DNA from 2 places in the Simplicispira piscis genome. Region 1 is predicted to be linked to the other one. Evidence: predicted binding sites of a transcription regulator. Region 1 holds the regulator's gene; the other holds the start of a gene.
The links. The regulator LexA, encoded in region 1, represses DNA repair genes until DNA is damaged. The targets are predictions, from matches to a motif close to ACTGTATNNNNATACAGT.

Region 1 (5,941 bases):
CGCGCCGACTCTGTGGATCCCAAGGTTTACACGCCTGAACTTGCGAAGTCCAATTTCAAGGGCGTGACCGCCAATATTGCCTTTGAATCCAATGGCGAAATGAAGAACCCTGCCATCACGCTGTACAAGTATGTTGACGGCAAGAAGACTGCATTGAACTGATCCGTGGTCAGGTTTGCGCTGGTTTAGGCCAGTGCACGCAAAAAAGGCTTCCTTTGGGAAGCCTTTTTTATTTCAGCGCCTGACCTGTAGTGCGCCAGGGTTCACGATATTTGTGGGTGTACCTTTAATGAAATTCACCACGTTATCGAAAGCTGCACCGAAATACAGCTCATAGCTCTCCTGCTCGACATACCCAATATGCGGTGTGCAGATGCAGTTCTCCAGGCGCAGCAAGGCATGGCCTTGCAAAATAGGCTCGCTCTCGAAAACATCGACCGCAGCCATACCGGGGCGCCCACGGTTGAGTGCGGCGATCAGGGCATCGGGTTCGATGAGTTCTGCGCGCGACGTATTGACCAGCAGAGACGTGGGCTTCATACACGAGAGGGTTTCCAGCGTAACGACTCCCCGGGTTTCATCGGTCAGGCGCAAGTGCAATGAAATCACGTCGCATTGCGCAAAAAATTCGTGACAGGTGGAAGCGACCTGGTACCCATCCGTCAGGGCCTGGACGCGCGATGCATCGCTTCCCCAGATGCGCACATTCATACCAAAGGCCTTGCCGTAACTGGCGACGAGCTGGCCGATGCGGCCATATCCCCAGATGCCCAAAGTTTTGCCGCGCAATACGTTGCCAACACCGAAATTGGGTGGCATTCCTGCCGCCTTCAGGCCCGATTGCTGCCAGGCTCCATGTTTGAGGTTGGCTATGTACTGGGGAAGCCGCCGCATGGCCGCCATGGTGAGTGCCCAGGTCAGTTCAGCAGGCGCCACCGGGGAACCCACACCCTCGGCCACGGCAATGCCGCGTTCGGTGCAGGCGCCCACATCGATATGGCTGCCGACCTTGCCAGTCTGAGCGATCAGTTTCAGACGGGGGAGTTTCTCGATCAACTGTCGTGAAATATGCGTGCGCTCACGCACCAGCACGATCACGTCGGCATCTTTCAAGCGCACCGACAGCTGTCCCAAGCCTTTGACGGTGTTGGTATAGACCTTGGCGGAATAAGCGTCCAAGCGTGTGGCGCAGTGGAGCTTGCGCACGGCATCCTGGTAATCATCGAGGATCACGATATTCATCCCGCCATTGTGCCTTGGCTCCATGGCGGTTCGCCGGCAACAACACGTAAGGCTGCTCCGAGGTCAAAGCATGCGGAGCAGGAATGGGCAGGCGTTAGTGCTGGTTCTCGCTGGCGGCCAGTCGGTCAAGTTCAGCGCATACATCGGCCATACGCCCGGAAATTGCCATGCGCCCGCAGGCGCTGGTGTGGCTGCGCAGCACGCGCAAGGGCGCATGGGCGTCGCTGGTGCGGGGCAGGGGCCGCAGAGGGCGTGCTGAGGGTTTGTGGACTTTGCGCGCTGCGATGGTGCTGTGGCGCAAAGACTCATTCAGACCCTGATGTTGCAGTCTGACGGGGCTTGTGGAGGTGTGCAAAGGCAGCAGTGGGTGCAGCGGTTGCTGCGCATTACTGAGCGTGAGGTTTTGCAGGCCTGGCGTGTTGCGCCGGGTACTCCACCAGCGGTGCAAGGCCGTCAAAGGATGGGTGAGGGTGGCCGCAGCCAGCAGGGCAATTCCCATGTGAAAACTCCAGAGGTCAGAGGTTGAACACAGGCAGGATTGCAAAAAATGCACCGCCAGCAGGGCTGGCAGGCATGAATGGAGGCCTGCCAAACGCCCGCCACCTGCGGCGGTGCGTACGCTGCTACATGAGCATGGTGTTGCGGATCAGGCCGACAGCGAGCCCTTCGATGGCAAAAGGCTCGCCGGGTTCGACGACGATGACTGGGTAATCGGGATTCTCTGGCAGCAATTCGATGGCGTGGGCCGTACGCCGCAGGCGCTTGACCGTGACATCGTCGCCCAAGCGGGCCACGACGATCTGGCCGTTGCGCGCCTCATGTGCAATTTTCACGGCCAGCAAGTCCCCATCCATGATGCCAATGTCGCGCATCGACATGCCGCGTACTTTGAGCAGGTAGTCAGGCTTGTGCTGGAACAGGCTGTCTTCAACACAATAGGTCTGTTCCACATGTTCCTGCGCGAGAATGGGCGAGCCAGCGGCTACCCGACCTACCAGGGGCAGCATGAGTTGTGACAGGCCGGGAATAGGCAGGCTGTATTGTGTGCCGCGAGCGGCATTGATGGAGCGCACCGTCTCGCCGCACAAGCGAATGCCGCGCGAAGTGCCGCTGACCAGTTCGATCACACCCTTGCGCGCCAAGGCCTGGAGGTGTTCTTCAGCGGCGTTGGCCGATTTGAAACCCAGTTCGGTGGCGATTTCGGCGCGTGTGGGGGGGGCGCCGGTGCGTGAAATGGCAGTTTGGATCAGATCCAGAATCTGCTGCTGGCGGGCCGTGAGCTTGGGGACGTTGAGCATGGCAGGTTCCACAAAGGACGAGAAAAAGGATTGAAACTGTTTTTTAATCCAGTAGCTGTATTTTTAACCAGTTTTTCAGGGGATGCAAGTGAGCGCAGGAAAAATCGTTGTTTTGGGCACAGGCGGAACCATCGCAGGCAAAGCGTCTGTAGCGGGTGACAACATTGGGTATGTGGCGGGACAGGTGGATGTGCAGGAACTGCTGGAGGCTGTGCCCGGACTGGTGCAGGCGGCCCAGGGGCCGCTGCAGGTGGAGCAGGTCGCGCAGATCGATAGCAAGGACATGGAGTTTTCGGTCTGGGCTGACCTTGCGATCCGGTGCCGCCGCTATCTGGCCGACGAAACGGTGCGCGCCATCGTGATCACCCACGGTACGGATACCCTGGAAGAGACGGCTTGGTTTCTGCACTCGGTGCTGGATGCCGCCAAGCCGGTGGTGCTGACCTGTGCTATGCGCCCTGCCACCGCTATGGCTCCGGACGGGCCGCAAAACCTGCTGGATGCCATGGCCTTGGCCACGGCGCCGGGAGCCTGCGGCGTACTGGCCGTGTGCGCTGGGGTGGTACATGGTGCGCGACAGGTGCGAAAGGTCCATCCCTACCGGGTGGATGCGTTTGGTTCCGACGAAACAGGCCCTCTGGGCTGGATCGAGGAAGGGCATGTGCGATGGGCACAAAATAGGCCTATAGCGCTTATGGGATGGGCGCAATCAGCTCTTGAAAAGATAGCTAACGGTGCGCCTTGGCCGCGTGTAGAGATCGTCATGAATTACGCTGGCGCCCGTGGTGCCACGGTGGACGCTCTGGTGGGCGACGGCGTGCAGGGCTTGGTAGTCGCCGCCACTGGAAATGGCAGCCTGCACCATAACTTGCAGGCCGCTCTGGAACATGCGCAGACCGCAGGCGTAGCCGTGCGTGTGACAACGCGCTGTACCGAGGGTCAGGTGCTGCCGCGTGCCGGGGCTTCTTTGCCACTGGGCCATGGGCTCAGCCCGGTAAAGGCCCGCGTATCACTGATGCTGGAACTGCTCGGCGGCGGCGTTCCGGCCTGATTGCCGATGGGTTGAAGCCCAGAAACGCCAACGCCCCGCATGCGGGGCGTTGTGCTGGGGCTCGCGTGCGGGCCTACAGGAATGGCGCTCAGCCTGCCAGTGCGGCCATTGCGCGGGCGGTGATTTCTTCCACGCTGCCGGTACCGCTGATGGCGCGGTATTGGGGGGCGTTGGCGGGGTCCTGGGTCGCCCAGCCTGAGTAGTAATCGACGAGAGGGCGTGTCTGGGCGCTGTAGACCTCCAGGCGCTTCTTCACGGTTTCTTCCTTGTCGTCGTCGCGCTGGATCAGATCCTCGCCCGTTGCGTCGTCCTTGCCTGCCACTTTGGGCGGATTGAACTTGACGTGGTAGGTGCGACCGCTGCCGGGGTGCGAGCGGCGGCCACTCATGCGTTCGATGATGGCGTCAAAGGGCACATCGATCTCCAGCACGTAGTCCAGCTTGACACCGGCTTCCTTCATGGCGTCGGCCTGCGGTATGGTGCGCGGGAAGCCATCGAACAGGAAGCCCTTGGCGCAATCGGGCTCGGCAATGCGTTCCTTGACCAGGCCGATGATGAGGTCGTCGCTGACCAGCCCACCCGACTCCATGACCGCTTTGGCCTTCAGGCCCAATGGCGTACCCGCCTTGACGGCAGCGCGCAGCATGTCACCCGTGGAGATTTGCGGGATACCGTACTTCTGGCAGATGAAGGTGGCCTGCGTACCTTTGCCGGCGCCTGGTGCGCCCAACAGAATCAGTTTCATGGAAATCCTCTCGCTATGTGAATCTGGCTGCACAGCAGGTCGCAGGCGTGCTTACGCCCGGCCCGGATGCGGTGTTTTTTTGGAGGGCAAGGATAGCATGCGCAACTTTCGCTCTGGCTTACACACGATGGAGCGGCTGCGCGCAGGCGGCGCATGTGCTCAGCCCAGCAGTGCGCGCACCCGTGCCAGGTCTTGTGGGGTATCCACGCCCGGGCCGGGTGCTGTTGCGGTGACGTGCACGGCAATGCGGTGGCCATGCCACAGGGCGCGCAGTTGCTCCAGTGCCTCGACGGCTTCGGTGGGTGCTTGCGACAGCGTGGGAAATTGGCGCAGAAAACCTGCGCGGTAGCTGTAAATGCCGATATGGCGTAGCGGAGCAAACCCTGCCAGAGCAGTCACGTTGGGGTGTGCCTGCACGGCAGCACCTTGCCACCAGGCGGTGTCGGCATGGTCGCGTGCATACGGGATGGGCGCGCGGCTGAAGTAATGGGCCAGCCCCTGAGCGTCCAGCACAACCTTCACTGCGTTGGGATTGGTCAGGTCGGTCAAGGTTTCGATGCGATGCGCTGCCGTGCCCATGCTGGCTTGCGGGTGGGCTGCGAGCAGCGCGGCGACCGCGTTGATGAGCTGCGGGTCGATCAGAGGCTCGTCGCCCTGCACGTTGACAACCACGTCGTCGCCCTGCAAGCCCAGCAACGCGCAGGCTTCGGCCAGACGGTCGCTGCCGCTGGGATGGTCGGCGCGGGTGGCCACCGCCTCCACACCATGGCGCTGGCAGGCGTCGAGGATGCGTGCATCGTCCGCCGCTACCACCGTGCGCAGGGCCGCGCTTTGCGCCGCGCGCCGGGCCACCTGCACCACCATGGGCAACCCGCCGATCTCGGCCAGGGGCTTGTCGGGCAGGCGGCTCGATGCCATGCGTGCCGGAATCAGCACGGTGAAGCCGGCCGCAGCGCTCATTGTTCGAGTTCCTCGTCGCTCAGCGTGCGCGCCTCGGGTTCGAGCAGCACGGGGATGCCGTCGCGCACCGGGTAGGCCAGGCGTGCGCTGCGCGAGACCAGTTCCTGGCGTTCCCGGTCGTAGGTGAGGGGCCCCTTGGTGACGGGGCAGACCAGCAGTTCAAGTAATTTGGTGTCCATGGCGGCGCAATCGGAAGAAAGAAAATCAGGAAGGTGATGATAGCGAGCGAGCCCTGGCACGGGCTAGCAGGGCATCGAGGGCGATAAAGAAGCCGTCATCGATGGCTGTACGCAGCGGTACCGCCAGCGCATCGGGGTGGTATTGCCATAATTTAACGGCGTCTTTTTCAGTGCAAATAAGCGTGTAAGGCTTATCCTTTGGGCGGTTCCAGCTATCAAAATTAGAGTGATCTGGCAGCCCCTGCATTTGCGCCAACGGCAACCCCAGAGATTGCAGCATGGTAAAAAAATCCTGGGGCCTGGCAATGCCTGCCACGGCCAGCAGCGGCTGTTGGTGCAGGTCGGCCAGGGGGACACGCTGTCCGTCGGCACGCAGCGCAAAGTCGGCCAGTGAGCGCTGCAGTGCAAACGCTGGCGCGCCACTGTCAGCCACGGCGGACCCGGCATGCACCACCAGATCGACCGG
Region 2 (5,941 bases), on a different contig from region 1:
CGCACGGCACCCGGCTGGGTGTTTGGGTTTCCTGAACTGTGCGCGGGCCAGCTCGACGCTGTGCGCACAGCCTCCCGTGTCAGCAACCCCGGTTGCTACGCCACGGGCGCCATTGCGCTGCTGCGCCCGCTGGTCGATGCAGGCCTGGTGCCCCCCGATTTTCCGGTGGCACTGCCTTCCATCTCGGGCTACTCGGGCGGAGGCCGCCCCATGATCGAAGCCTACGAGGCCGGCAATGCGCCGCCCTACGAAGCCTACGCGCTGGGCCTGGCACACAAGCACATCCCGGAAATCCTGCACTACACGGGCATGACGCGGCGCCCGATATTCATCCCGGCCGTGGGCAATTTTGCCCAGGGCATGCTGGTGCAATTACCGCTGCACCTGGACATGCTGCCCGGCACGCCCCAGGCGGCCGACCTGCACGACGCACTGGCCGCCCACTACGCCCGTACCAATGCACCCGAGCAATGGGTGAAGGTGCTTGCGCCCACCGAAGACCTCAAACTGGCCGCCGATACGCTGGCCAACACCAACCAGCTCGAACTGCGCGTGTTCGCCAACGAGGCCTACCGCCAAGCTGTACTGGTGGCGCGGCTGGACAACCTGGGCAAGGGTGCCAGCGGCGCAGCAGTGCAAAACCTCAAATTGATGCTGGGGATCTGATTCCCAATCGAAGCCCGCGAGTGCACTTCAATATTGATAGCTGCTTGCGCTTAACAGGCAAGCGTTAGAGGCCTAAAACACTCTATTTTTTAAGCGTGGCTTTAGGCGTCTTCGTCCGGTGCGCCCTGCACCGCCCGGCGCACCACGGCGGCCGAGAACCCGCGTCCCAGCAAAAACCGCATTTGCCGCGCGCGGCCTGCGGCATCGGGGGCTGACTGGCCAAACTTGCGCTGCCAGACGGCCTGCGCACGCGCGAATTCGGTGCCCTGCAACTGCTCCAGCGCCTGCGCCACGGTGTCTGCATCCAGCCCCTTGGATTGCAGCTCCTGCCGGATGCGTTGGTCGCCCAGGCGCCCCGCGCGCCGATGCACCAGCGATGCAGCCACCCGCTCCGCGCTGATGAAACCCTTGGCCTGCAGGTCGTCGAGCACGCGCTCGATCTCACCGGGCTCCTGCGCGTGCGGTGCCAACTTGCGCAGCAGTTCCGCCCGGGAATGCTCGCGCGCCGCCAAATAGCGCAGCGCGCGGCCTTTCAGGGAGATCGGCGGTGCAGCCATGCAACCTAGAAACGGCCGTTGGATGCGCCCGCCGGTGCCGTGATCTGGGAGCCAGGCAAGACGAGACGACGCGGCGGGCTCCTGCCCGCAAGGAGGAACAACGCCGCATGGCGCCCTGAGCGCGGTGCTGGCGAGTGCATAGCGCTTTCACCCATCAGGTGAACACCATCGAAGCCATCAACGGTCGATTTCATGCGGCTTAGCAAGAGAGACAAAGCGGTCAACTGCCGTTTCTAGGTTCAAGGCAACTCAGTCGGCCTTGGCTTCGGCCTTGCGGGCACGGCCTGCGGGGGCAGGCACCACACCGTCGGTGGCGTCAGAGGCTTCTGCGGCCGCAGAGGGCGCAGCGACCGGCAAGGCGGCAGGCAGCAGTGCGATGCCCAGGCTCTCGCGCACCTTGTTCTCGATCTCATGGGCCAACGCCCGGTTTTCGCGCAGGAACTCGCGTGCATTGTCGCGGCCCTGGCCGATTTTTTCACCGTTGTAGGCATACCAGGCGCCGGATTTTTCCACGATGCGCGCCGTCACCCCCATGTCGATGATTTCACCCTCGCGCGAAATGCCTTCACCAAACAGGATGTCGAACTCGGCGGTTTTGAATGGTGGCGAGACCTTGTTCTTCACCACCTTGACGCGGGTTTCGTTGCCAATGGCTTCCTCGCCCTTCTTGATGGTGCCGGTGCGGCGGATGTCCAGGCGCACCGAAGCGTAGAACTTGAGCGCGTTGCCGCCAGTGGTGGTTTCAGGGCTACCGAACATGACGCCGATCTTCATGCGGATCTGGTTGATGAAGATGACCATGCAGTTGGTCTTCTTGATGGTCGAGGTGAGCTTGCGCAGCGCCTGGCTCATCAGGCGCGCCTGCAGGCCGGGCAGGCTGTCGCCCATATCGCCCTCGATTTCGGCCTTGGGCGTGAGCGCCGCCACCGAGTCAATGACGATCAGATCGACCGCACCCGAACGCACCAGGCTGTCCACGATTTCAAGCGCCTGCTCGCCGGTGTCGGGCTGCGAAATGAGCAGGTCTTGCAGGTTGACGCCCAGCTTTTGTGCGTACTGGATGTCGAGCGCATGCTCGGCATCGACGAACGCGCACTGGCCGCCCTGTTTTTGCATTTCGGCGATGACTTGCAACGTCAGCGTGGTCTTGCCCGAGGACTCAGGCCCATAAATTTCGACGACGCGGCCGCGCGGCAGACCGCCCACACCCAACGCCACATCGAGGCCCAGCGAGCCGGTGGACACCACCTGGATGTCCTCGATCACCTCGCCTTCGCCCAGGCGCATGATGGTGCCTTTGCCAAACTGCTTCTCGATCTGGGCCAGCGCGGCGGCCAGGGCTTTGGCTTTTTCGCCATCGGGGGGCATGCTGCGGCTGATGGGTGCGTTCATGGAAATCTCCTTGGAGGTCAACAGGTTAGAAGAGACCGCTCACCGTTTCAACAACAAATGAACTGGATGCTTGAACAGTAGTCTACCAAGCCATCGGTAGAAATCATCAGATTATTTGGTCAGTTTGCCTTACCATATAACAATGCCTCTGCAAGCCACCTCCCCCGCCCACGACCACTGGCGCCAGACACACCTGGGCCGCTTGATGGGGGACGCGCTGCGCCGCTTCGATGCGCGGGTGCTGCAGCTGATGGCGCGCAATGTGGAGGTACCACTGGCCCTGTCCAACCTGGCCGCGCGCGACCAGGTGAGCGCGGCCCACGTGCACATCACGCGGCACCTGTCGCTGCACGGCGACCGGCTGGTCGACCTGGCCGAGCGCGCAGGCATGTCCAAGCAGTCCATGGGCGCACTGGTGGACCAGTGCGAAGCCTGGGGACTGGTGCGCCGCGCAGCCGACCCGCACGATGCACGTGCACGCCGTGTGCACTTCACTGCCACAGGGCTGGCATGGCTGGAGGCTTTTCGCAGCGCACTGGCCCAGGCCGAAGCGGAGCTGCGCGCCGAGGTGGGCACTGAAGTGGCTGCGGTGGTGTCCATTGGGCTGGAAACCTACGCCAGCGGCAGCAATCCTCTTTGAACCGCACACAGCACTCGGCAGGCTCCTAAAATCAGACGCATTACAAGGAGACAAGCATGCGCATCCTCATTGCCGAAGACGACCAGGTGCTGGCCGATGGCCTTTTGCGCACACTGCGCAGTTCGGGCGCCGTGGTGGACCATGTGGCCAGCGGCAGCGAGGCCGATGCGGCTCTCCTGACCAACAACGAATTCGACCTGCTCATCCTGGACCTGGGCCTGCCGCGCATGCACGGGCTGGAAGTGCTCAAGCGCTTGCGCAGCCGAGGCTCGGCCTTGCCGGTGCTGATTCTCACGGCGTCTGACAGCGTGGAAGAGCGCGTTCAGGGGCTGGACCTGGGCGCCGACGACTACATGGCAAAGCCTTTCTCACTGCAGGAACTGGAAGCGCGGGTGCGCGCATTGGCGCGGCGGGGCATGGGTGGTGCCACTTCGACCATCAAGCACGGCCCGCTGGTGTACGACCAATCGGGCCGCGTGGCCACCATTGACGGCAAGATGGTGGAGCTGTCAGCCCGCGAGCTGGGCTTGCTCGAAGTGCTGCTGCAGCGCGCCGGGCGCCTGGTCAGCAAGGACCAGTTGGTCGAGCGCTTGTGCGAATGGGGCGAAGAAGTGAGCAACAACGCCATCGAGGTGTACATCCACCGCCTGCGCAAGAAGATCGAGAAGGGCCCAATCCGCATCGCCACGGTGCGTGGCCTGGGTTACTGCCTGGAAAAAATTCCCGGCTAGGGCAGGGAACTCCCCCCTGTGTCGCTGCGCTCCTTCCCCCCTCTCTCGCCTCGCTGCGCGCTGCGGGAGGGGAGACGCCGCCAGCGCGGCGGGGCGGCCCTTGCGCGGCGGCCGCTGGCCTGGGCCGTGCCAGTTTCTTGCGGCACCGATGGAGCGGCATCGTTTGCTCCTAATTTAATAGCTTTTAGCGCTTTCCCACATTGCGTTAAAGCCACTTTTTATTCAAAAACAGGACCACGATCTTGAAGATCTTCCAGCGCGAGCAGCGCTCCCTGTTCGGCGAAATCCTGGACTGGATGCTCACCCCGCTGCTGCTGCTGTGGCCGGTGAGCCTGGCGCTGACCTGGCTGGTAGCGCAGGGCATTGCCAACAAGCCTTTCGACCGCGCGCTGGAATACAACGCCCATGCGTTGGCACAGCTGGTGTCGGTGCACAAGGGCAAGCCCCAGTTCAACCTGCCCCAGCCCGCGAGCGAAATCCTGCGCGCCGACGACTCTGACACGGTGTACTACCAGGTCACCGGGCCGCACAACGAACTGCTTTCGGGCGAACGCGAACTGCCGCTGCCGACCGAGGACGAAGCCCCCACCATCGGAGAGGTGCGCCTGCGCGACGCCGAGCTGCGCGGACTGGAAATCCGCATGGCCTATATCTGGGTGCGCCTGCCACTCGAAGGCGCCCCGCTGGCCCTGGTGCAGGTGGCCGAAACACGCGAAAAGCGCAGTGTGCTGGCCACCGAAATTATCAAGGGCGTGATGGTGCCCCAATTCGTCATCCTGCCGCTGGCCGTGCTGCTGGTCTGGCTGGCGCTGGCGCGCGGCATCAAGCCGCTGCACCAGCTGGAAGAACGCATCCGGGCGCGCAGCCCCGACGACCTTTCCCCGCTGGACCATAAAACCGTGCCGCTAGAGGTCGCACCGCTGGTCTCGTCCGTGAACGACCTGCTGACGCGCCTGAACGATTCGCTGGCCACGCAAAAGCGCTTTCTGGCCGACGCCGCGCACCAGCTCAAGACCCCGCTGGCGGGCTTGCGCATGCAGGCCGACCTGGCGCAGCGCGAAGGCACCAGCACAGAGGAACTCAAACGGTCGCTGCTGCAGATCGGGCGCTCGAGCATCCGCGCCACGCACACCGTCAACCAGTTGCTGGCGTTGGCGCGGGCCGAAAGCAGCGGCGCGCAGATCGCCTTCACACCCTGCGACCTGGCGCGCCTGACCATGGACGTGGTGCGCGACTCGGTGCCGCGTGCGCTGGACAAGGGCACCGACCTGGGCTACGACGGCGCCCAGCCCGGCGCGCCGGGCGTGTGGGTGCAGGGCAACCCCACGCTGCTCAAGGAGCTGGTGCGCAACCTGGTGGACAACGCCATCAACTACACCCCGTCGAGCAGCGAAAAACCCGGCATCATCACCGCGCGCGTGCTGGCCGACACCTTTGGCCGCGTGCTGCTGCTGCAGGTCGAAGACTCGGGGCCTGGCGTGCCCGAATCCGAGCGCGAACTGGTCTTTCAGCCCTTTTACCGTGCACTGGGCACCGATGCCGATGGCTCGGGCCTGGGCCTGCCCATCGTGCTGGAGATCGCACGCCAGCACAGCGCCGAAATCATGCTGGAAGAGGCCCACCCCGGCCAGCAGCCCCCGGGCCTTCGGTTCACGCTGCGGTTTCCGGCACTCGATATGCCCCCAAACCAGGGCTAACAGCCCCAAAACGACCGCCCGCTCAGGAGCAGGGCCGCAGCGCCTTGCCGGCCATGGGCGTGCGCAGCGCTTCGACACGGGCGCGCAGGGCGCTGTCGGCGGCGGGCAGGCGCAGCGTGTAGCCGGGGGCATCGTTGCGCTCCTGCACCACGCGGGCGGTGCGCACGCCCTTGGCGGTCAGGTTGCTCAGGCCGCGCTGCGCTGCCTCTTCGGTCGAAAAGCGCCCGAGCGACAGGCCGGGCTCCAGCGCTGCGCTGC

Region 2: a site for LexA is predicted at 2,677-2,694, ahead of recA (recombinase RecA). Genes of this name have one in related genera too.

What each region holds. Positions count from the first base shown of each region.
Region 1 is NZ_BAAGQN010000028.1:40,872-46,812, forward strand. It holds gene ACYVOC_RS17560 (branched-chain amino acid ABC transporter substrate-binding protein) at 1-162, shown strand, start outside; gene ACYVOC_RS17565 (D-2-hydroxyacid dehydrogenase family protein) at 235-1,242, opposite strand; gene ACYVOC_RS17570 (hypothetical protein) at 1,337-1,741, opposite strand; gene lexA (transcriptional repressor LexA) at 1,866-2,540, opposite strand; gene ACYVOC_RS17580 (asparaginase) at 2,623-3,591, shown strand; gene adk (adenylate kinase) at 3,680-4,336, opposite strand; gene kdsB (3-deoxy-manno-octulosonate cytidylyltransferase) at 4,496-5,296, opposite strand; gene ACYVOC_RS17595 (Trm112 family protein) at 5,293-5,475, opposite strand; gene lpxK (tetraacyldisaccharide 4'-kinase) at 5,501-5,941, opposite strand, start outside.
Region 2 is NZ_BAAGQN010000022.1:14,108-20,048, reverse strand. It holds gene argC (N-acetyl-gamma-glutamyl-phosphate reductase) at 1-666, shown strand, start outside; gene recX (recombination regulator RecX) at 768-1,223, opposite strand; gene recA (recombinase RecA) at 1,473-2,615, opposite strand; gene ACYVOC_RS15660 (MarR family winged helix-turn-helix transcriptional regulator) at 2,758-3,255, shown strand; gene ACYVOC_RS15655 (response regulator) at 3,312-3,986, shown strand; gene ACYVOC_RS15650 (sensor histidine kinase N-terminal domain-containing protein) at 4,229-5,683, shown strand; gene ACYVOC_RS15645 (SPOR domain-containing protein) at 5,706-5,941, opposite strand, start outside.